Regions from separate parts of the Pseudarthrobacter sp. 902506025 genome, predicted to be linked through region 1. Evidence: predicted binding sites of a transcription regulator. Region 1 holds the regulator's gene; each other region holds the start of a gene.
The links. The regulator HrcA, encoded in region 1, represses chaperone genes, less so after heat shock. The targets are predictions, from matches to a motif close to TTNGCACTCGNNNNNNNCGAGTGCNAA.
Positions count from the first base shown of each region.

Region 2: groES (co-chaperone GroES) is a predicted target of HrcA. The motif match lies at 3,321-3,347, and genes of this name have one in related genera.
Region 3: AB0280_RS06610 (Hsp20/alpha crystallin family protein) is a predicted target of HrcA. The motif match lies at 3,881-3,907, and genes of this name have one in related genera.

Region 1 covers NZ_JBFBKW010000001.1:716,350-723,545, reverse strand. Annotated here, with positions in the region: gene lepA (translation elongation factor 4) at 1-1,549, shown strand, start outside; gene hemW (radical SAM family heme chaperone HemW) at 1,575-2,804, shown strand; gene AB0280_RS03240 (DUF4870 domain-containing protein) at 2,864-3,274, opposite strand; gene AB0280_RS03235 (DUF3097 domain-containing protein) at 3,394-4,245, opposite strand; gene hrcA (heat-inducible transcriptional repressor HrcA) at 4,417-5,430, shown strand; gene dnaJ (molecular chaperone DnaJ) at 5,519-6,646, shown strand; gene AB0280_RS03220 (16S rRNA (uracil(1498)-N(3))-methyltransferase) at 6,649-7,196, shown strand, end outside.
Region 2 covers NZ_JBFBKW010000003.1:322,010-329,205, forward strand. Annotated here, with positions in the region: gene AB0280_RS08675 (ATP-dependent DNA ligase) at 1-417, opposite strand, end outside; gene AB0280_RS08680 (dihydrofolate reductase family protein) at 488-1,090, shown strand; gene groL (chaperonin GroEL) at 1,181-2,791, opposite strand; gene groES (co-chaperone GroES) at 2,871-3,164, opposite strand; gene AB0280_RS08695 (hypothetical protein) at 3,420-3,800, opposite strand; gene AB0280_RS08700 (class I SAM-dependent methyltransferase) at 3,855-5,093, shown strand; gene AB0280_RS08705 (shikimate 5-dehydrogenase) at 5,100-5,918, opposite strand; gene AB0280_RS08710 (glycoside hydrolase family 3 N-terminal domain-containing protein) at 5,998-7,196, opposite strand, start outside.
Region 3 covers NZ_JBFBKW010000002.1:592,741-599,936, reverse strand. Annotated here, with positions in the region: gene AB0280_RS06625 (alkaline phosphatase D family protein) at 1-1,338, shown strand, start outside; gene AB0280_RS06620 (histidine phosphatase family protein) at 1,496-2,299, shown strand; gene AB0280_RS06615 (NAD(P)H-hydrate dehydratase) at 2,283-3,212, shown strand; gene AB0280_RS06610 (Hsp20/alpha crystallin family protein) at 3,384-3,806, opposite strand; gene AB0280_RS06605 (FAD-dependent monooxygenase) at 4,429-6,066, opposite strand; gene AB0280_RS06600 (hypothetical protein) at 6,079-6,642, opposite strand; gene AB0280_RS06595 (S9 family peptidase) at 6,778-7,196, shown strand, end outside.

The sequences.
Region 1 (7,196 bases):
CAGGTCACTGGCCGCCTGCGAGGGCGCAATCCTGCTGGTGGACGCAGCCCAGGGCATTGAGGCCCAGACGCTCGCGAACCTGTACCTGGCGATGGAGAACAACCTCGCCATCATCCCGGTCCTGAACAAAATCGACCTGCCGGCGGCGCAGCCTGAAAAGTACGCCGCCGAGCTCGCCAGCCTGATCGGCGGCGACCCCGAGGATGTGCTGCGGGTGTCCGGCAAGACCGGCGTTGGCGTGGAAGCCCTCCTGGACAAGATCGTCCGCGACCTCCCGGCGCCAAAGGGCGACCCCGACGCGCCGGCCCGTGCCATGATCTTCGACTCGGTCTACGACACCTACCGCGGCGTGGTGACCTATGTGCGCGTGGTGGACGGGATGCTCCACCCGCGTGAACGCATCCAGATGATGTCCACCAGGGCCTCGCACGAACTCCTGGAAATCGGCGTCAGCTCCCCGGAACCCACACCCTCCAAGGGCCTCGGTGTTGGCGAAGTGGGCTACCTGATCACCGGTGTGAAGGACGTCCGCCAGTCCAAAGTGGGCGACACCGTCACCAACCTGGCCAAGCCGGCCGCCGAGTCCCTGCCCGGCTACGCCGATGCCAAACCCATGGTGTTCTCGGGCCTGTACCCGCTGGACGGCGCTGACTACCCGGTGCTGCGCGACGCCCTCGAAAAGCTCATGCTCAACGACGCCGCACTGGTGTACGAACCGGAGACCTCCGCTGCGCTGGGCTTCGGCTTCCGCGTGGGTTTCCTGGGCCTGCTGCACCTTGAGATCACCCGCGAACGCCTGGAACGCGAATACAACCTGGACCTCATCTCCACGGCACCCAACGTGGAATACGAGGTGACCCTGGAGGATAAGAAGGTAGTCCGCGTGACCAACCCCAGCGAGTACCCCACGGGCAAAATCGCCGAGGTCCGCGAACCGATGGTCTCGGCGACCATCCTGGCCCCCAACGAATTCGTCGGCGCCATCATGGAACTGTGCCAGTCCCGCCGCGGCGTGATGGGCGGCATGGACTATCTCTCCGAGGACCGGGTGGAAATCCGCTACCGGCTGCCGCTGGCGGAAATCGTCTTCGACTTCTTCGACATCCTGAAGTCAAAGACCCGTGGCTACGGCTCCCTGGACTGGAAGGCCGACGGCGAGCAGGTTGCCGACCTGGTGAAGGTGGACATCATGCTCCAGGGCGAGCAAGTGGACGCTTTCAGCGCCATCACCCACCGGGACAAGGCCTACGCCTACGGCGTGATGATGACCGGAAAGCTCCGCGAACTCATCCCGCGGCAACAGTTCGAGGTGCCCATCCAGGCGGCCATCGGATCCAGGATCATCGCCCGCGAAAGCATCCGGGCCATCCGCAAGGACGTGCTGGCCAAGTGCTACGGCGGTGACATCTCACGAAAGCGCAAGCTGCTGGAAAAGCAAAAAGAAGGCAAGAAGCGCATGAAGATGGTGGGAACGGTGGAGGTACCGCAGGAAGCGTTCATCGCGGCCCTCACCACCGACGAATCAAAGGACAAGGCCAAGAAGAAGTGACCACTGCGCAGCAGGGGACCCGCTGATGCCCAGCGTTCTTCCCCTCGGCGACCCGGCGCCGTCGGACGGTCTGCTGCCTGCACAGGCGGCGGACGGTGCGGCGGCCCGGGCCTTTGGCCTGTACGTCCACATCCCGTTCTGCGCCGTGCGCTGCGGGTACTGCGATTTCAACACCTACACCGCCACGGAACTGGGCGGCGGCGCGTCACAGGATGCCTACGCCCAAACCGCCGTGTCGGAAGTGTCCCTGGCCGGCACCGTGATGGCACGGTCAGGGCTGCCGGAGCGGAAGCTCGGCACTGTCTTTTTCGGCGGCGGCACGCCCACCCTGCTGCCGGCAGATGACCTCGCCCTGATCCTTCGCGCTGCCATTGACCAGTGGGGCATCGAGGACGGAGCCGAGGTCACCACCGAAGCCAACCCCGATTCGGTCACCCCCGAATCCCTCGCCGTCCTCAAGGAGGCGGGCTTCACCAGGATTTCCTTCGGCATGCAGTCCGCCGTCCCGCACGTGCTCAAGGTCCTGGACCGCACCCACACGCCCAGCCGCGTTCCGCAGGTGGTGCAGTGGGCGCGGGAGGCCGGGCTGGATGTCAGCCTGGACCTGATTTACGGCACGCCGGGGGAGTCGCTGGCGGACTGGCGCCACTCCCTGGAGACGGCACTCTCCTACCAGCCGGACCACATCAGCGCCTACGCCCTGATTGTCGAGGACGGGACCAAGCTGGCCGCGCAGATGCGCCGCGGCGAGGTGCCGGGAATTGACGACGACGACCACGCCGACAAGTACGAACTCGCCGACCAGCTCATCACCGAAGCCGGGCTCGGCTGGTATGAGGTCAGCAACTGGGCGCGGAGCCCGGAGCACGCGTGCCGCCACAACCTGGCCTACTGGCGTGGCGACGACTGGTGGGGCATCGGCCCCGGCGCGCACTCTCACGTGGGCGGGGTGCGCTGGTGGAACGTGAAGCACCCATCCGCTTATGCGAACCGCCTGTCCCAGGGCCTGTCGCCTGCGGCGGGCAGGGAGACCCTGGGTGCCGAAACCAGGAACCTGGAGCGGGTGATGCTGGAGGCGCGCCTGCAGTCAGGGCTTGAAGTCTCCACTCTTAGCGCAGCCGGACGGCATCAAGTGGCCGGCCTCATCGCGGACGGCCTGGTGGAACCTGCCGCTGCCTTCCAGGGCCGCCTGGTCCTCACGCTCAAGGGCAGGCTCCTGGCAGACGCGGTAGTCCGCCGTATCCTGCCCGACTGACTGGGCCCACGCCCGTCGGGTCCTCCCCGCGGGGCCGGTGGCCCCGCGGGGAGGCGCGGCTACTTAATCCAGCGCAGGTTGAACTGGTAACGGTGCGGCTGGCCCTTGTTGACGTGGATCCCTGCTGCCACGGAGAAGCAGGTGAGCGCCACCCAGATCAGGGTGGCGATGACCGCGAAGATGTTTCCCACATAAGGTATGAACACCAGGATGTTGGCCAGCACGGCGGCGATGGTGGGCGGCAGGCTGAAGTTCAACGCTTCTTTGGATTCCTGCGCGGTGAACGGGCCGCGGTCACGGAAGATCAGGTAGATCAGCAGCGAGGGGACGCACCCCAGTATCCCGCCGAAATGCGCGAGCGTGGCCCATTGGCGGTCTTCGCTGGCCGTGAGCGGCAGCGCATTGGCGGGGACGCCATGGTACTCGGAACGGCCCTGGCCGTCCCTGTGATCACGTGCGTTTTCTGCCACAGTCTGTTCCTTCGGAGGTGCAAGTGGTGCTGACTTCATGTACGGGCGCGGTGTGCAGCGGCCTTCGGAAAAGGCGCTGCACTACCAAGAATACTGGCTCCCGGGCCGGGGCCCGGCCTTCAGGGGACGGTGAGGAAGTCGATGACTTCCTCAACCCGCCCCAGCAGCGACGCTTCCAGGTCCGCATAGGTACGGACCGCGCCCAGCAGTTTCTGCCACCCCAGCCCGATGTCCTCCTTGGTGGCGTGCGGCCAGCCAAAGGCCTTCAGAATTCCAGTCTTCCAATCCTGTCCGCGCGGCACGGCAGGCCATTTGTCGATCCCGAGGACCGCGGGCCGGATTGCCTGCCAGACGTCCACATAGGGATGGCCCACGATCAGGACATTTCCGGCCGCGCCGGGGGATGCCATGACGGCGTCGGCTATCCGGGACTCTTTGGAGTCAGGGACGAGGTGGTCAACGAGCACGCCGAGGCGACGGCCCGGCCCCGGTTTGAAGGCGGCAACTGCAGCGGTGAGGTCGTCAATGCCGTGCAGGGGTTCGACGACGATGCCTTCCACCCGAAGGTCGTCTCCCCAGACCTTTTCCACCAGTTCGGCGTCGTGCTTGCCTTCCACCCAGATTCGGCTTGCCTTGGCGACCTGGGCCCGCTGGCCGGCGACCCGGACGGAGCCTGAGGCTGTCCTGCCGGCGGCGGGGCCGGAGGCTGCCGGCCGGGCGGCGGGAGGCATCAGCCGGATGGGGCGGCCCTCAAGGAGGAAACCGAAGCCGAGCTTGAAGGACCGGGACTTCCCTCGGCGGTCCTCCAGCGCCACGACGTGCATGCCGCCGGACTTTTCCACCCGGGTGACGGCGCCTACCCAGCCCGACTGGACATCCTCGAGCACCATGCCCCGCTCCACCGGCACCTCGGGCAATTCCGCCTTGGCCGGGGCGGAAATGCCGCGGGGCCCCCAGTTTTGGTAATCCATGGATTCAATCCGCCTAGCGCTAGGTCCTCCGCACCGGAATTTCGCCCGGAGCGGTACCAATGCTAACAACGGGCCGAGGCATAATAGACTGTTAGCACTTAGGCATGTCGAGTGCTAACACTGGTGGCACCTGGCGGGGTATGCGCCCCGGACCATGGATGGAGGTGGAGAGTGAGCGAGCCACGCAAACTGGAAGTGCTGCGGGCCATCGTGGAGGACTACGTCCACTCCCGCGAACCGGTCGGGTCAAAGGCATTGGTCGAACGGCATCATCTTGGCGTTTCCAGCGCAACCATCCGCAATGACATGGCGGCCCTTGAAGACGAGGGATTGATCACGGCCCCGCACACCAGTGCAGGCCGGATTCCCACGGACAAGGGCTACCGGCTCTTTGTCGACCAGATCTCGGCAGTCAAGCCCCTGTCGGCAGCGGAGCGCCGGGCCATCCAGTCCCTCCTGGAAGGCGCAGACGACCTCGACGACGCCCTGGACCGCACCGTCCGGCTGCTGTCGCAGCTGACCAACCAGGTGGCTGTGGTCCAGTATCCGCACCTCAGCAAGGCACTGGTGCGCCACATCGAGTTCGTGCTCCTGGCCCCCCGCAAGGTGCTGGTGGTGCTGATTGCGAACAGCGGCAAGGTGGAGCAGCGGGTCATCGACGTCGGCCAGGACCTTGGCGACGACGCCCTGGCCGCGCTCCGCACCCGCTTCCTTGCCGCACTGGCCGGAACTCCGCTCAGCCAGCTGGCCAAGGCGCTCCCCGCCGTCGTGGCCGGCACCGCGCACGGCCAGCGCCAGGCCGCGCACGCCCTGGCACTTGGCCTCGAGGGGCTGGCGCAAAACACCAGGGAGGACCGGATGGTCATGGCCGGAACGGCGAACCTGGCCAGGTCCAACGTGGATTTCCCCCTCAGCATCGGCCCCGTGCTCGAGGCACTGGAGGAACAGGTGGTGATGCTGCGGCTGTTGAGCGAAATGGCCCAGGACCACCGGGGAGTGGCTGTCAGTATCGGAAGGGAAAACCCTTATGACGGCCTTGCCGAAGCCTCCGTGGTGGCCACCGGCTACGGCCCGGACAGCGCCGCGAAGGTAGGGATCCTCGGCCCAACCAGGATGGACTATCCCACCACCATGGCCGCCGTCAGGGCTGTGGCCCGCTACCTTTCCAGGATTTTGGGGCCCTGACTCTTCGCCGCCGGAGCCTTTTCCGGACCGGAACACAGAGCGGGGCCGCCCAAACTGAACGCAGTACAACAAGGAAGAGATACGAACTTTGAGCAGCCACTATGACGTCCTTGGAGTCTCACCCGAAGCTACGGGCGAAGAGATCAAAAAGGCCTACCGCAAACTGGCCCGCAGCCTTCACCCGGATGTAAACCCCGGTGCGGACGCTTCAGAACGCTTCAAGGCAGTAACTCACGCCTACGAGGTCCTTTCCGACCCCCAAAAGCGGAGGATCTACGACACCACAGGCAACGAGAACGGCACGGACAACGGCTTCGGCGGTGCCGGTTACGCGGGCCAGGGCTTCGCTTTCCAGGACATCTTCGACACCTTCTTCGGCGCCGGTGGCACCTCCGGCCCGGCTTCCCGCGTCCGCCGCGGCCAGGACGCCCTTATCAGCGTCCGGATCGACCTTCGCGACGCCGTGTTCGGCGTGAACAAGAAGCTCGAAGTGGATACTGCCGTGGTCTGCCCCACCTGTGACGGATCCTGCTGCCGGCCCGGCACCCACCCCGAGCGCTGCGACATCTGCGGCGGCAGCGGCCAGGTCCAGCGGGCCGTGCGTTCCATCCTGGGCCAGGTCATGACGGCCGCCCCCTGCGGCACCTGCGAAGGTTTCGGCACGGTCATCAAGGATCCCTGTAACGAGTGCAGCGGCCAGGGCCGTATCCGCAGCCGGCGGTCGCTGACCATCAAGGTTCCCGCTGGTGTGGCCACCGGAACCCGGATCCAGCTCGCCGGGCAGGGCGAAGCCGGACCTGCAGGCGGACCGACCGGTGACCTGTACGTGGAAATCCGCGTCAACAATGACGCCACCTACGTGCGGGAAGGCGATGACCTCCACGCCACCCTGCACATCCCCATGACGGCGGCTGCACTGGGCACGGACGTCAGCCTGGAAACGTTCGACGGTACCCAGGACATCGACGTCAAGCCCGGAACACAGTCCGGCGAGATCATCACCCTGCGTGGCCTGGGTGTCACGCACCTGCGGGGATACGGCCGCGGGGACCTGAAGGTCCACCTCCAGGTGGACACTCCGGCCAAGCTCGACCCGGCACAGGAGGACCTCCTCCGGCAGCTCGCCAAGCTCCGCGGCGAACAGATCACCGAGGGCAAGCTCGCCGCCAGCGGCGGCATGTTCGCCAAGCTCCGGGACCGGCTCGGTAACCTGTAGCGGTGAGCAACCCCGTCTTCTTCACCTCCGCCGGTTCACTGGCGGGCATGGTGCCCGGCCAGCTCTTTGTCCTCGAAGGGGCGGAGGCCCGGCATGCAGTCACCGTCAAACGCCTGTCTCCGGGCGAGGCCGTGGACATTGTCGACGGCGCCGGCGCGCGCATGAGCGGCAAGGTCGCCTCCGCCGCGCCCACGGGACTTGAAGTGGAGTGCGGCGCACTGGCAATGGAAGACAGGCCGGACGTCCGTCTGGTGCTGGTTCAGGCCCTGGCCAAGGGCGACCGCGACGAACTGGCCATTGAAACGGCCACCGAGCTGGGCATCGATGCCGTCATACCCTGGCAGTCGGAGCGGTCCATCGTGCGCTGGAAAGGTGACAGGGCCGCCCGCGCCCACGCCAAGTGGGAGTCCACCGTGGCCGCCGCCGCCAAGCAGGCGCGGCGCGCCTGGATCCCCGAGGTCCGGGCCGCCGTCGATACTGCCGGGCTTTCCGCCGCCGTGGAGGGTGCAGACCTGGCCGTCATCCTCCACGAAGATGCCGTGCGTCCGCT
Region 2 (7,196 bases), on a different contig from region 1:
GGCAATGGCATCCGTCAGGACTCCTTCCAGGGCGCCGGTGCGCAGTTCCCCGAGCAGCACGCCGGCGATGAACGACTGCTCCGACGCGGTGGCCGCTCCCATCAGCGTCCCGAGGATGGAGGCCCGCCCCGCACCCGACCCGCTGCCCGCCGTTGCCAGGAGCCGGTCCAGCGCGGCATCAAAATCCGCCACGGTGAGGCTTGGCTCCGCGGCGGGTTCTTCCTTGGCCGCCGCCACGGCGCTCCAACCGACGCCAACCCGGCCCTGACGGGGCTTGGCACTGAGCAAACCCACCGCCGTCGGGATCTCAGCAGGTTCCAGCCGGCGCAGGAGGTGGGCCAAAGCATCCACTTTCGCGAGCCGGGACCGGGTCGATGCGACGGTTTTCGTGGTGTCCACGAGCTCAAGGAGCAGCATGGCACCATCCTGCCACGGGCCCCGGACAGGGACACTGGACAGAGCCCCGGCGCGGGTCCACAATGTGCGCGTGGGGATCATCGTGGCGAACCTGTTCATCACCCTCGACGGCGTGTACCAGGCGCCGGGCGGCCGTGAAGAAGACCCCGAAGGCGGATTCGCGTTCGGCGGCTGGCAGGCGCCGGTGTCCGACGACGAGGCCGGCGCGTCGATAGCGGACGAGATCGGCCGGATGGATGCACTCCTCCTCGGCCGGAAGACCTATGACATCTTTGCGTCCTACTGGCCGCATCAGTCCGGTGACATAGCCGATGCCCTGAACCGGGTCCCCAAGTTCGTTGTCTCCGGCACGCTGGCGGACCCGGACTGGGCCGGCACCACCGTCCTGCCGGATGCCGCGGCCGCCGGCGGCCTCCGGGACGGGTACGGGCAGCTGCACATGTTCGGCAGCGGGATGCTGATCCGTACCCTCCTGGCTGCCAATGTGCTGGACCGCCTCCACCTCTGGCTGTACCCGGTGGTCCTGGGCCAGGGCAAGCGCCTGTTCGATGAGGGAACGGTTCCCTCCACTTTCACGCTGGCCGAGCAGGCCCGCAGTTTTCCCAAGGGTGCGGTGTCGCTGGTGTACGAGCGTGCCGGAGAAGTTGAGACGCGGGAGATGGACGCCGGCTAAGCGCCCACCGCCCCAGAAGCAGCAACGCAAAAGGCTGGCCCGGCAGATGCCGGACCAGCCTTTTCAGCGGTAAGCCGCCAGGGCGCAGCGTTAGTGGCTGTGGCCTGCGTGCTCGTCCTCTTCGGCCGGCTTCTCCACGACCAGGGTCTCGGTGGTGAGAACCAGGGCGGCGATGGAGGCCGCGTTACGGAGGGCTGCACGGGTGACCTTGACGGGGTCGATGACGCCCGCGGCAATCAGGTCCTCGTACTCACCTGACTTGGCGTTGAAGCCGTTGTTGGTCTCAAGGTCGGCAACCTTGGAGGTGACAACGTAGCCATCGAAGCCGGCGTTCTGCGCGATCCAGCGCAGCGGCTGCACCAGTGCGCGGCGGACGATGCCCACGGCTGCGGCGGCGTCGCCTTCGAGGGCCTTGACGGAAGCGTCCTCATCCAGTGCCTTGAGGGCGTGGATCAGGGCGGAGCCGCCGCCGGCAACGATGCCTTCTTCGAGGGCAGCGCGGGTGGAGGACACAGCGTCCTCGATGCGGTGCTTCTTTTCCTTGAGCTCAACCTCGGTGGCAGCGCCGACCTTGATGACTCCGATGCCGCCGGCAAGCTTAGCCAGGCGTTCCTGGAGCTTTTCGCGGTCCCAGTCGGAATCGGTGCGGGTCAGCTCGGCGCGCAGCTGGGCAACGCGTGCAGCGACGTCCTCGGCAGAACCGGCGCCGTCCACGATGGTGGTGTTGTCCTTGGTGACCGTGATGCGACGGGCGGTACCCAGCACCTCCAGGCCCACGGAGTCCAGGCTGAGGCCCAGTTCCGGGGAGACGACCTGCGCACCGGTGAGGGTGGCGATGTCCTGCAGCATGGCCTTGCGGCGGTCGCCGAAGCCGGGAGCCTTGACGGCTACGACATTCAGGGTGCCGCGGATGCGGTTGACGATCAGCGTGGACAGGGCCTCGCCCTCAACGTCCTCGGCGATGATGAACAGCGGCTTGGAACTCTGCAGCGCCTTTTCGAGCAGCGGCAGGAATTCCTGGATCGAGGAGATCTTGCCCTGGTTGATCAGGATGAGTGCGTCCTCGAGGACTGCTTCCTGGCGCTCCGCGTCGGTGACGAAGTACGGGGACAGGTAGCCCTTGTCGAACTGCATGCCCTCGGTGAGGACCAGTTCGGTCTGGGTGGTGGAGGACTCTTCGATGGTGATGACACCATCCTTGCCCACCTTGCCGAAGGCCTCGGCGAGCAGTTCGCCGATTTCGTCGCTCTGCGCCGAGATGGCGGCAACGTTGGCTACCTGGGTGCCTTCGACCGGGCGGGCGTTCTCCAGCAGGCGGGCGGCCACGGCCTCAACCGCAACCTCGATGCCGCGCTTGATCTGGCCGGGGGCAGCGCCGGCTGCAACGTTGCGCAGGCCTTCCTTGACCAGCGCCTGTGCCAGGACCGTGGCGGTGGTGGTGCCGTCGCCGGCAACATCGTTGGTCTTGGTGGCTACTTCCTTGGCCAGCTGTGCGCCAAGGTTCTCGTAGGGGTCGTCCAGCTCGACTTCGCGGGCGATGGTGACGCCGTCGTTCGTGATGGTGGGGGCACCCCACTTCTTGTCCAGGACGACGTTGCGGCCGCGGGGGCCGAGCGTCACCTTGACGGTGTTCGCGAGCTTGTCGATGCCGGCCTCAAGGGACCGGCGGGCAGCGTCGTTAAACGCAAGCTGCTTTGCCATGGTTTTGTCCTTTCAAAGACAGAAACCCCGCGCTGCCGGCCAGCGTGAGCATGGCCGGCAGCACGGGGATCCGGAAGAGTTACTTGACGACGATTGCCAGGACGTCGCGGGCGGACAGCACGAGGTACTCGGTGCCGCCGGTCTTGACTTCGGTTCCGCCGTACTTGGAGTAGATGACGACGTCGCCAACGGCTACGTCAACGGGAACGCGGTTGCCATCTTCGAAGCGGCCGGGGCCTACTGCGACAACTTCGCCTTCCTGCGGCTTCTCCTGTGCGGAGTCCGGGATGACCAGGCCGGAAGCCGTGGTCTGCTCGGCTTCGAGCGGGCGGACAACAATACGATCCTCAAGAGGCTTAATAGAGACCGACACTCGGACCTCTCCTTTTCGTCAGCAAATTCGTGGACTGGAAAGCTTCCCGCCGTAGCTGGCAAACCGTCGTCGCGGTGCCGGCAGCAGCCTGGCTGGCAGCTCTTCATGTGTTAGCACCCTCCTAGGGAGAGTGCTAATGAAGACTCTATGTATGAGTTAGCACTCGGTCAAGGTGAGTGCCAACGTTTCGTCGTGGGCGTACAGCCCGGGGTGGACGACGGCGGGTGGCCGGGGACGCGAAAGGAAGCCCTGTCCCTACCGGCCCAGGTCGTCGAAGTCCACGTCCTCGCCGCCCTCCGTGTCGCCGCCGCCCTGCGTCCGTCCCCGGAAGAGCACCCAGCCGGACACCGCTGCGGCGAGCAGCGCAGCAACGAGGAAGAAGATGCTCCCGGCCCGCGCGCCGTCGTACAGCCCGCGGATGTCCCGGGCCTCCTGGGTGTTGTCCTGGACGTCGTTGCCGCCCACCGAGTAAACGGTGGCGTTGAACGTATCGAGCAGGAAGATGATCACCAGCAGCGCGATGCAGACCACGGCCACGACGGCGGCGGCGATCAGCACAGGACGGGCGAACCTGGCCGGATGGCGGTCCCCGGACTCGTGGTCGCCGGTCTCGCGGGGGGCTGCGCTCTCATCCATGGATTCAACACTATCCGCATCCCGGCCACGCGCTCCTCCACTAGGCTGGAACCCATGGCTCACGCTCCCCAGGACCAGATTGCACAGGACCAGATCGCACCATTGCTGACCCCCGAAGGCTGGGAGTTGCTGGCGTCCCTGGGCCCCTACCGGGACGAGGACTCGTTCGAGCTGAACTCCGCGCTCCGGAAAGCCGGACACCCCGCCGGGCTCGTGTCCGCCGTCCTGACGCAGTCACGGCTGCGCACCAAGGCAGAGGGGAAATTCGGGGAGTTCGCCCGGCAGATGCTGTTCACCCAGGCGGGCCTGGAGCAGGCCACGCGCCTCAACGTCGCCGCCCACCACGCCCAGCGGTTCGCTGCCGCGGGGATCAGCCGCGTGGCGGACCTGGGGTGCGGCCTCGGCGCCGATTCCCTGGCGCTGGCCTCCCTGGACATCAATGTCACCGCCGTCGAAATGGACGAAACCACGGCGGCGTGCGCCACGGTGAACCTCATCCCGTTCCCCAACGCCACAGTGGTGCATGCGGATGCGGAATCGCTTCCGCTGGACGGGGTGGATGGCGTCTGGCTGGACCCTGCCCGGCGGGTCACCTCCACTTCCGGCACCAAGCGGATCTGGGACCCCGAGGCATTCTCCCCGCCGTTGTCCTTCGTGGAATCACTGGCCGCCCGGGGCAAGGCAGTGGGCGTGAAGATGGGACCGGGCATGCCGCATGAATCCGTGCCCGCGGGCTGCGAGGCGCAGTGGGTCTCGGTGGCCGGTGACGTCACCGAGGTGACCCTGTGGTTCAACGCCGTGCGCCGGCCTGGAGTCCGCCGCGCCGCGTTGGTCCTGGGGCCGAAGGCTCCGGCGGAGCTGACCAGCCCGGAGGATTTCGGCGACGGCCCGTCAGCGCCGGTGGGACCGGTGGAGGGATACCTGTACGAACCCGACGGCGCCGTGATCCGCGCCGGACTGGTGGCGGACGTCGCACTGCAGCTCGGTGGCCACCTGGTGGACGAACACATTGCCTACATCTGCGCTCCCGAACTCCTGGCCACCCCGTTCGCCCGGGCCTACAAGGTCCTGCAGGTCATGCCCTACAACGTGAAGGCGCTCAAGGCCTGGGTGAAACAGGAGGGCATCACCGTGCTGGACATCAAGAAGCGCGGCACCGCCGTCACCCCCGAAGAGCTGCGGAAACAGCTGCTGCCCGGCGGAAAGAACGCCAGGAAGGGCGGCAAAACGGCCACCCTGGTCCTGACGCGCATCGGTGAGGACCGGGTGGCCATCGTGGTGGAACCCGCCTAGCTGCCCCTACTGGGCGCGCATGAACTCCTCGGCGGCCCGCACCTGGTCCGGGGTGGGCCGGACGCCCGTATAGAGGACAAACTGCTCCAGTGCCTGGATGGTGGCCACCTCAGCCCCCGTGATCACCGGCTTGCCGGCGGCACGGGCCGCCTTGATGAGGGGGGTTTCGGCGGGCAGCGCCACCACGTCGAACACCAGACGGGCCGCGTTGATGGCCTCCGCCGGGAAAGCCACAGTGTCCGCTTCCGCCCCGCCGGCCATCCCCAGCGGGGTGACGTTGATGATCAAGTCGGCCGTCCCGCCGTCGATCGCTGCCCGCCACCGGAAGCCGTACTGGTCCGCGAGCGCACGCCCCGCGGCCTCGTTCCGGGCCAGGACGGTGACGTCGGTTAATCCGGCGTTCCGGAGGGCGGCAACCGTGGCCTTGGCCATGCCCCCGGCGCCCTGCACCAGCACCGAATAGTCCGTGGGGACTGCATTGGTGGCGAGGAGTTGTTCGATGGCGGTGTAGTCGGTGTTGTACGCCTTGAGGTGCCCGTCCGTGTTCACGATGGTGTTCACCGAGTCGATGGCCTTGGCGGAGGGGTCCATCTCGTCCACCAGGGCGATGACGTCTTCCTTGTACGGCATGGAGATGGCACAGCCACGGATGCCCAGCCCGCGGACACCGGCAATGGCCTGTTCCAGGTTGGTGGGTGCGAAGGCCTTGTAGATCCAGTTCAGGTCCAGCTGCCCGTAAAGGTGGTTGTGGAACCGGGTCCCGTTGTTGCTGGGACGGGCCGAAAGCGAGATGCAGAGGGTCATGTCTTTATTCAGAATGGGCACCAGACCATTAAACGCGTTCCAGCCCAAGTGGGTAGCGCCAAGTGTCGTTTTGACGCCTCAAAACGACAGTTCGCGCTACTTAGTTGGGTCGGGGGCAGCCGGTTCCCGCGGGGAAAGGCCCGACGGCGGCGGGCAGCTTTCCCGGAGCGGGCGCCTTCCCTGCCAGCACGGCGGCCAGCGCGTCGAAGGCGGCGTCGGTCCGGCCATAGAGGGCCACCTTCACCGGTGCGCTGGACCCCTGGAGCGGCCACGGAGCGTCGAGGGACACGGCGATGTCCCCACCGGCCGGTTTTCCACCAAACCCGATGAGGTTGACCAGCGGGCCTGATCCCACGGTGAGCCCGGCGCGCGCTGCGGCGGCTTCGAAGCGCTCCCGGTCCCCCGGTCCCCCGCCGGCCACCCGCACGGAACCGGGCACCAGGGGTCCGCTGCAGGGACCGGAAACAACGGTAACGGCCGACGCCGAGACCTGGGCGGACAGGGCGGCCCCGCTTCCGGCCGGCGCACCTGAGCCCGCTGTTCCGGCAGGCGGGGTGGTCCGGGCATGCCAGATCATCATGGTGGCCACCCGCTGCGCTGCTTCATCCAGGCGTGCGGCGGGAAGGGTGCCGGCAGCCAGGGCCTGGACGATGGCGGCGTGCGCCTGCTCCACGTCCGTGGGCATCAGCAGCAGGTCGGCACCGGCGGCCAGTGCCTTCACTGCAGCCGCGCCGGCCGGGTACTGCTTGTCAACGGCGCCCATGTTGAGGGCGTCCGTCACGGCCACTCCCTTGAAGCCCAAACCCCTGAGCGCCGAGTAGCTGGGGGCAGAGAGCGACGCCGGGACGCCTGGTTCCAGCGCGGGTACGGCAATGTGCCCGGTCATGACCACGGGGAGGCCCGCTGCGACGGCAGCCTCGAAGGGTCTCCAGTCCCGGCCCCGGAGCACGTCGATGCCTGCCGGCTGGACGGGGAGGCTGAGGTGGGAATCCGCCGTCACCGAGCCGTGTCCGGGAAAGTGCTTGACGGTGGGGAGCACGCCGGCGTCCAGCATGCCCTGGGAGAAGGCGGTGCCCTGGGCCGCCGCCGCGGCCGGGTCGCCGGACATGGAACGCGCCCCGATGGTGGGGTCTGCAGGACCGACGGTCACATCCGTGTCCGGCGCGAAGTCGAGGTCGAAGCCCAGTGGCACCAACTCGCTTGCCAGGCCCTTGCCGGCCTTGCGCGTCAGGTCCAGGTTGCCGGCGGCCCCGTAACTCATGGGAGCGGGCCACTCGGTGAGGGGCGGCCCCAGGCGTG
Region 3 (7,196 bases), on a different contig from region 1:
GGGAACCTGCCGTCCAACACCCGGTTCGCGCTGGAGATCAGCTTCGAGGACGACGGCGGCGCGGCGAGCGAGACGGTCAGCGGCAACTTCCGCACAGCGCCGGACGCCGGGACGGTCAACGGCAAGGGCCGCACCGGCGGGACGAGCAACGGAGGCGAGGTCCCGGCATCGTCAGCGCAAAGCTTTGTGTGGACCGGTGACACCGCCGGGCAGGGATGGGGCATCAACGAGGAGATCGGCGGCATGCGCGGCTACCGGGCCATGCACCAGACCCGCCCGGACTTCTTCATCCACTCCGGCGACACCATCTACGCTGACGGCCCCATCGCCGAAACCGTGGTGGAAAAGGATGGGCAGGTGTGGCGGAACCTGGTGACGGAAGAGGTGTCCAAGGTTGCCGAGACGCTCACCGAATTCCGCGGCCGTCACCGCTACAACTCCATGGACACCAACATGCGCGCCCTGTTCGCGGACGTGCCGGTGATCGCCCAGTGGGATGACCACGAGACGCACAACAACTGGTACCCCGGCCAGATCCTGGACGACTCCCGCTACACCGTGCGGGACGTCAACACCCTCGCCGCCCGCGGCCGGCAGGCCTGGCAGGAGAACATGCCCATCGCGGACAGTTCGGCCCTTTGGCGCCCGGGAACATTCGACGACGCCGGCACCTACCAGCCGGCCCGCATCTACCGGAAGATCTCCCGCGGCCCGCAGCTGGACATCTTCTGCCTGGACATGCGCACCTACAAGTCCCCCAACACCGACGGCAAGGAACCCTACGCCACCGCCATCCTGGGCCAGGAGCAGGTGGACTGGCTGGTCAGCGAGGTCTCCAAGTCCAAGGCCACCTGGAAGGTGATCGCCAACGACCTCCCGCTGGGAGTGGTGGTCCCGGACGGCCCGGTGAACCAGGAGAGCCTGTCCAACCGCGACGCCGGAGCCCCCCTGGGCCGTGAGCTGGGGATCGCCGGGGTGCTGAGTGCCTTCAAGCGCAACGGCGTGAAGAACACGGTGTGGCTCACCGCGGACGTGCACTACTGCGCCGCCCACCACTACTCCCCCGAACGGGCCGCCTTCACCGACTTCGACCCGTTCTGGGAGTTCGTGGCCGGCCCCATCGCCGCGGGATCATTCGGCCCCAACTCCATGGACGGCACGTTTGGCCCCGAGGTGGTGTTCTCCAAGACCGGACGCTTTGCCGGCGAGTCCCCGCGCGACGGCGAGAACCAGTTCTTCGGGCACGTCCAGCTCGGTGAGGACAACAGCTTCACCGTGAGCCTCCGCAACGCCAACGGCGGCACGGTGTTCTCCAAGGTCCTGACGCCCGAGCGGTAACGCCGGTTCCATCCCGTTCTGTTGCGATGGCGACGGCGGCGCGCGCACCCACGGTGCCCTGCCGCCGTCGCCCGTTATTTTCCGCCGCCCCCTGGGTACGCCGTTGGTAGTGTTCCTGAATTCGGCACGGCATGAGGCACGGTTTTGCACGGCGAGGATGGGTGGTTTTGTGAACGGTGGATCTTCGAACGACGACGGCCTGACGGAAGCGGTCCAGGAGGCCGGGGCGGTGGAACTGCTGCTGATCCGGCATGGCGAGAGCGAAGGCAACGTTGCGGCCACCGAGGCGCGCGAGGCTGGCGTGGAGGTCATCCAGGTTCCCGCCCGGGACGCGGACGTGGACCTGTCCGGAACAGGCAGGGACCAGGCCGAGGCGCTGGGCACCGCGCTGGGACGGATTGCCGGGGAGTTCCGCCCGGACGCAGTGGTTTCCTCCCCCTATGCGCGTGCCCGGCAGACGGCCGAGATTGCGGTGGAAACCGCCGGCTGGCCGTTGGAGGTGCGCATCGACGAGCGGCTCCGCGACCGCGAGCTCGGCATCCTGGACCGGCTCACCCGGCTGGGCGTCGAGAACCGCTACCCCGAGGAATCCGAGCGCCGGGAATGGCTGGGCAAGCTGTACTACCGGCCGCCGGGAGGGGAATCCTGGGCCGACGTAGCGCTGCGGCTGCGGTCGGTGCTGGCGGAACTGAACAACCTGGGCACCGGCCACCGGGTGATGCTGGTGTGCCACGACGCCGTGATCATGCTGTTCCGGTATGTCCTCGAAGGACTCAGCGAAAAGGAACTGCTGGACCTCGCGGCCACGGAAGCCATCCTTAACGCCTCGATCACCCGGTTCGTCCGGCCCTCAGGGGTGGGCCCGTGGACGCTGGAAAGCTTCAACGTGGCCGACCACCTGGCGGAGCAGGGCGTCACTGTCACCGAGCACGCGGGAGACACCAGTGTCCGGCCGCGGTGACTCCTCCGGCGCCACACTGGTAGCGCCGTCACTCCTGCGCGAATGGCCGCTGCCGGCGCCGGGCGCGGACAAGTACTCCCGCGGGTCCGTGCTGGTGGTGGGCGGCGCCCGGGCCACTCCCGGTGCTGCGCTGCTGGCCGGGGTTTCGGCCCTGCGCGCGGGGGCCGGGAAGCTCACACTGGCGGTGGCGGAATCGGTGGCCGTGCAGCTGGGGGTTGCCTTGCCGGAGTGCGGCGCCATTGGCCTGCCGGAAACTCCGGGGGGATCCGTCAAGCCGGAGCTGGCGCCGATAGCCTCCTACCTGGACCGGGCGGACGCCGTGCTGGTGGGGCCGGGGCTGGATGATCCGGACATGGCCCGCGGACTGCTCGAGGCGCTGCTGGAACGCGAGGCAGGCCGTGACGGAGCCTCCGATCCGGACGGCACGGAACGGCCCGCCGTCGTCCTCGATGCCTACGCACTGGGCGCCCTGGTGCAGCTCGAGGATCAGCTGGACCCCTGGCGCGGCCGGCTGATCCTCACCCCGAACCCCACCGAAGCCGGCATCCTGCTGGGACGGGACGTGGCGGACCTCGAAAAGGACCTCGCCGAGATCTCCGCCCGGTACGGCGCCGTGGTCAGCTGCCAGGGACTGATCGCCCGGCCGCCCGGCCCGGACCCGGACGAACCCGAACTCTGGAAGATCACCACAGGCTACGGCGGCCTGGGGACCTCCGGCAGCGGCGACGTCCTGGCAGGGGCGATTGCCGGGCTCCGGGCCCGCGGAACCACCGGCGCCCAGGCGGCCTGCTGGGGTACCCACCTGCACGCAGCGGCAGCGGACCGGCTGGCCAGCAGGCTGGGGCCGCTGGGATTCCTGGCCCGCGAACTCGCCGATGAACTGCCCGCCCTGATGCTGGAGCTCAGCGCCTGACGCAAGTCCCCGGACGCGTGGATGGCCCCCGGCCGAAGCCGGGGGCCACCGTGGCGGGAGGTTAAGGCCTACGCTGCCGGTGCGCTGTCTGGCGCTGTGGCGTGCACAGAATGGCGATTCGCCCCAAAAAGGCAGTCAACAGATGTGCCCGCCTCCCGGTCCTGTGTGGAACTAAGCGGCGATTTCCTGCTTTGCCCCCTTCGTTTCGATCTCGATCTTGCGCGGCTTGGCCTTTTCGGCGACCGGGATGCGCAGCGTCAGGACACCTGCGTCGTAGCTGGCCTTGACATGTTCGGTGTCCAGGGTGTCGCCAAGGATCAGCTGGCGGCTGAAGACGCCGCGCGGCCGTTCAGAGGCGACCAGCTCGATGTCCTTGCCCGCCGGGTCCGGGCGTTCGGCCCGCACCGTCAGGACATTCCGTTCAACATCCAGGTCCACCGAGTCCACCGAAACACCGGGCAAATCGAAGGCCACGACGAATTCCTGGTCCTCGCGCCATGCATCCATCGGCATCGCCGCCGGGCGTGCAGCCGTGCCGAGGACCTGCTGGGCCAGCCTGTCCAGCTCGCGGAACGGATCGGTTCGCATCAACATGGCTTCCCTCCTCGTAAGAGATGGTCCAACACAGTTTCCGTATCAGCCGATCTGTAGTGGCTGATATAGATTTTTTAGCACTGGAGGAGTAAGTCTGCAAGAGTTTGCGGCAGCGGATTCCGGTGGTTTTCCGGCCCTTGCCCAGGCACGGAAAAGGGGCCTTCCACCTGCGCATACGCAGCCGGCGGAAGCCCCCTTCCAAGGTTTGCGGTCAGTCCCTGGTGGGGTCCGGACGGAGCGGAGCGGGGCCCGGGTCCGGGACGGGCAGCGGCCCCGGTGACGGTGGTGCGGGGAACGGGTTCGGGGACGGCGGGCCGGGCGGGCGCGGCTGGGTGGGGTCCGGGGACGTGGGCTCCGGGCCAGGTTCGGGCGGAAACGGCTCTGGTTCGTGCACTGGCGGGATGGTCATGGAACTTCCCCTCTCACACTGGGCGGATCATACTGGCAAATCACGCATTGGGCGGACCTGCCTTGAACTGACCAGACTACGCTTGCCATCCCCCCGCAAACCACCCTCCCCCTCCCCCGGGTTGCTCCATCAGCTTTGGTTCCTAAACGCCGGTTTAGGAGCCATAAGTGATGGAGCATTACGACGGCGGGACATTACCAAGGTGGATCGCGCTCAGCCGGGTGCGGCACCGACCAGCCGAAGCCACGACCCAAGCTCGCCAGGGTCGGCCTCACCGCAGCGGTAGCCGACGTACCCGTCCGGGCGGACCGCCACCATGCCCCGCCCAGGGTGGCTGGTGAGCCGGTGGACGTGGACCAGTGGCGAACCGGGACCCGCAGGGAAAGCGGGCCCGGCACCCAGTGTGCCCGGCGCGGCGTCGCGCTCGAACAACAGGTGGATGCCCGGCACCGCGGTCAGGTCGTGAAGACGGGCCACCCGTCCGCCCACGGAAGCGGGCCCGTCCGGCAGCCGCTCCCCAGGCCTCGGCCATCCGCCGGCCCCGGGCATACGGTCTCGTGATATCGCACTGCCGCGGTAGTTCACGAACGGCTGGGCCAGCAACCTGATGCCCTTGGAAGTGAGCCACCGCCGGCGCAGCAGCAGCGGCAGCACCGGCGCGAAGACGGGCAGGGCGCTCCGGACCAGCCGGGCCACCGGATGCGGCGAGGCTTCGCCGAAGAAGATCACGTGCGTCAGCGCCAGTACGCGCCGGGCCGCCAGCCGCCGCTCCTGCCCGTAGCTGTCCAGCAGTTCCGGGAGCGGCGTACCTGCGGACGAGGCGAAGCCCAGCTTCCAGCCGAGGTTGAGGGCATCCAGGATGCCGTTGTTCATGCCCTGGCCGCCGGCGGGTGAGTGGGCGTGCGCGGAATCACCGGCCAGGAAGACAGGACTGGCGCCGAAGGTGCTGGCAATCCGGTGCTGCAGCGGAATCTGCGCCGACCAGCGCACCTCGCTGACCGCAGCACCCAGGCCGGATCCACCCAGTCCCGATTCCCCCACCAGCCGGGCCACCTCCTCTGCGGGAACGGGCGGACCCAGCTGGCCGAACCGGGCTCCCGGCGCCGGGGCTGCCGGACGGGTTGCCAGCATTCGCCAGGTGGCACCCTCGCCCGGCGCGAACAGGAAGACCAGCCCGGCGGCGCCGACGGCCACGTGCAGCAACCCCTCGTCGAGGGAGCCATCAAGTTCAAGGTCGGCCATGACCGCTTCCACCCCGTACGGGCCCCCGCGCCACTGCGCACCGGTCAGGCCCCGGACAGTGCTGGACTGCCCGTCGCAGCCGGCCAGGAACCGGGACACGTGGTGCTCCGCCAGGTTGCGCCCCAGGCCGCCGGCGCGATGCAGCTCCGCGCGCACCAGGCTTTGCGTGGACGCCAGGGCTGGCTCCCGCTCGAACCCGTGGAACTCCACGCCCCAGTCCACGTGGATCCCCCGGGCCTGAAGCGCCAGGCAGAGGACGTCCTCGACGTCGGCCTGCCGGACCAGGGTGAGGTGTGGGAAGGCCGTGTCCGGGAGGTCCGCGTGGCCCAGCCGGGCTTCGACAACGTGCCGGCCCAGGTGGATGCGTGCCTCGGGAGTGGTATCGGCGCGGTTGAGCAGCTCATCGGTCACCCCCAGCGGGCGCAGGCCCTCGAGCGCCCTGGCGTGCAGCATCATGGCGCGGGACGGACGCGCCCTGTTCGCGCGCCGATCCACCACCCGCACTGTTGCGCCGTGGGCGTGGGCCTGGAGGGCAGTGGTGAGTCCGGCGGGACCAGCGCCCCCCACCAGGACGTCGCTGTCCGCCGTCGTACCTTGACCGGGTGGCATGGGCGGCGGATGTTAGTTGGGGTTGAGGAGCCGCCACCAGGCGTGGTCCGCCTGGGCAGCGGCCGGCATCGCGGCGGGATTGGCGAGCACCTCGTCGCGGCGCAGTCCGGGAAGCACCTTGTAGCTGATGGACCCGGGGACGCTGACCAGTTCCAGGACGCGCCACAGGGCTGCGGCGTACTTGCGGGCGCGTTCGGGACCGTCCCATTCGTACAGCCCGCGGTAGGCGCCGAAGGTGTCGTGGGCGCACCAAAGCTTGGAGACAAACCCCGGGAACCCCACAAAGAGCGGGGTGTTCATCAGGCTCTCCGCCTCGAACAGGCGGTGCGCCCTGCCGCGGACCAGCCGGAGGGTGAAGGCCACCACCAGGACGCAGGGCTCGGCGGGCCGGCGGTCGACGGCGGTCTCCCGGTAGACCCGCGCGGTGCTTCCGTCGGCGAACCGCAGCACCCTGCCAACATTGTGTTTCGGAAGATGGACCTGCCGGCGGACCAGCATGGCACAGGACGCCGCCACGCAGCGGGCCACCGCCAGCCATGCCTGGGCCCGGGGAGCGGGTCCGGATTCCACGGTCATGGTGCCTCCTGTCCTCGCAACGCCCTTCCAGCCTGCCGGGCCGCGGGGCAGGCACCCAGAGTCTTTCGCCCCTTTCGGCTCCCCCGGTAGCGAACGCCCTGCGGGGTTGCCGGAGGGGGTCTATATATTGAATCCATGACCTCCACTTCCCTGCAGGATTCCACCGGTACTGCGATCCCGGCGCTCCCGGTTGCCAAGAAGATCCCCACCGAGCGCACCCACCACGGGGAGACGTTCGTGGACAACTACGAGTGGCTGCGGGACAAGGAGTCGCCGGAGGTAGTGGAGCATCTCCGGGCCGAAAACGCCTACCAGGAAGCCGTCACGGCGCACCAGGAACCGCTCCGCGAGGCCATCTTCCAGGAGATCAAGGGCCGCACCCAGGAAACCGACCTGTCCGTCCCGCACCGCAAGGACGGCTGGTGGTACTTCAGCCGTTCCGCGGAGGGCAAGGAGTACGGCATCCACTGCCGGGTGAAGGCGCAGGACACCGGAGACAAAGTGGCCGACTGGACTCCGCCGGCAGTGGAGGCAGGGGTAGGGATTCCCGGCGA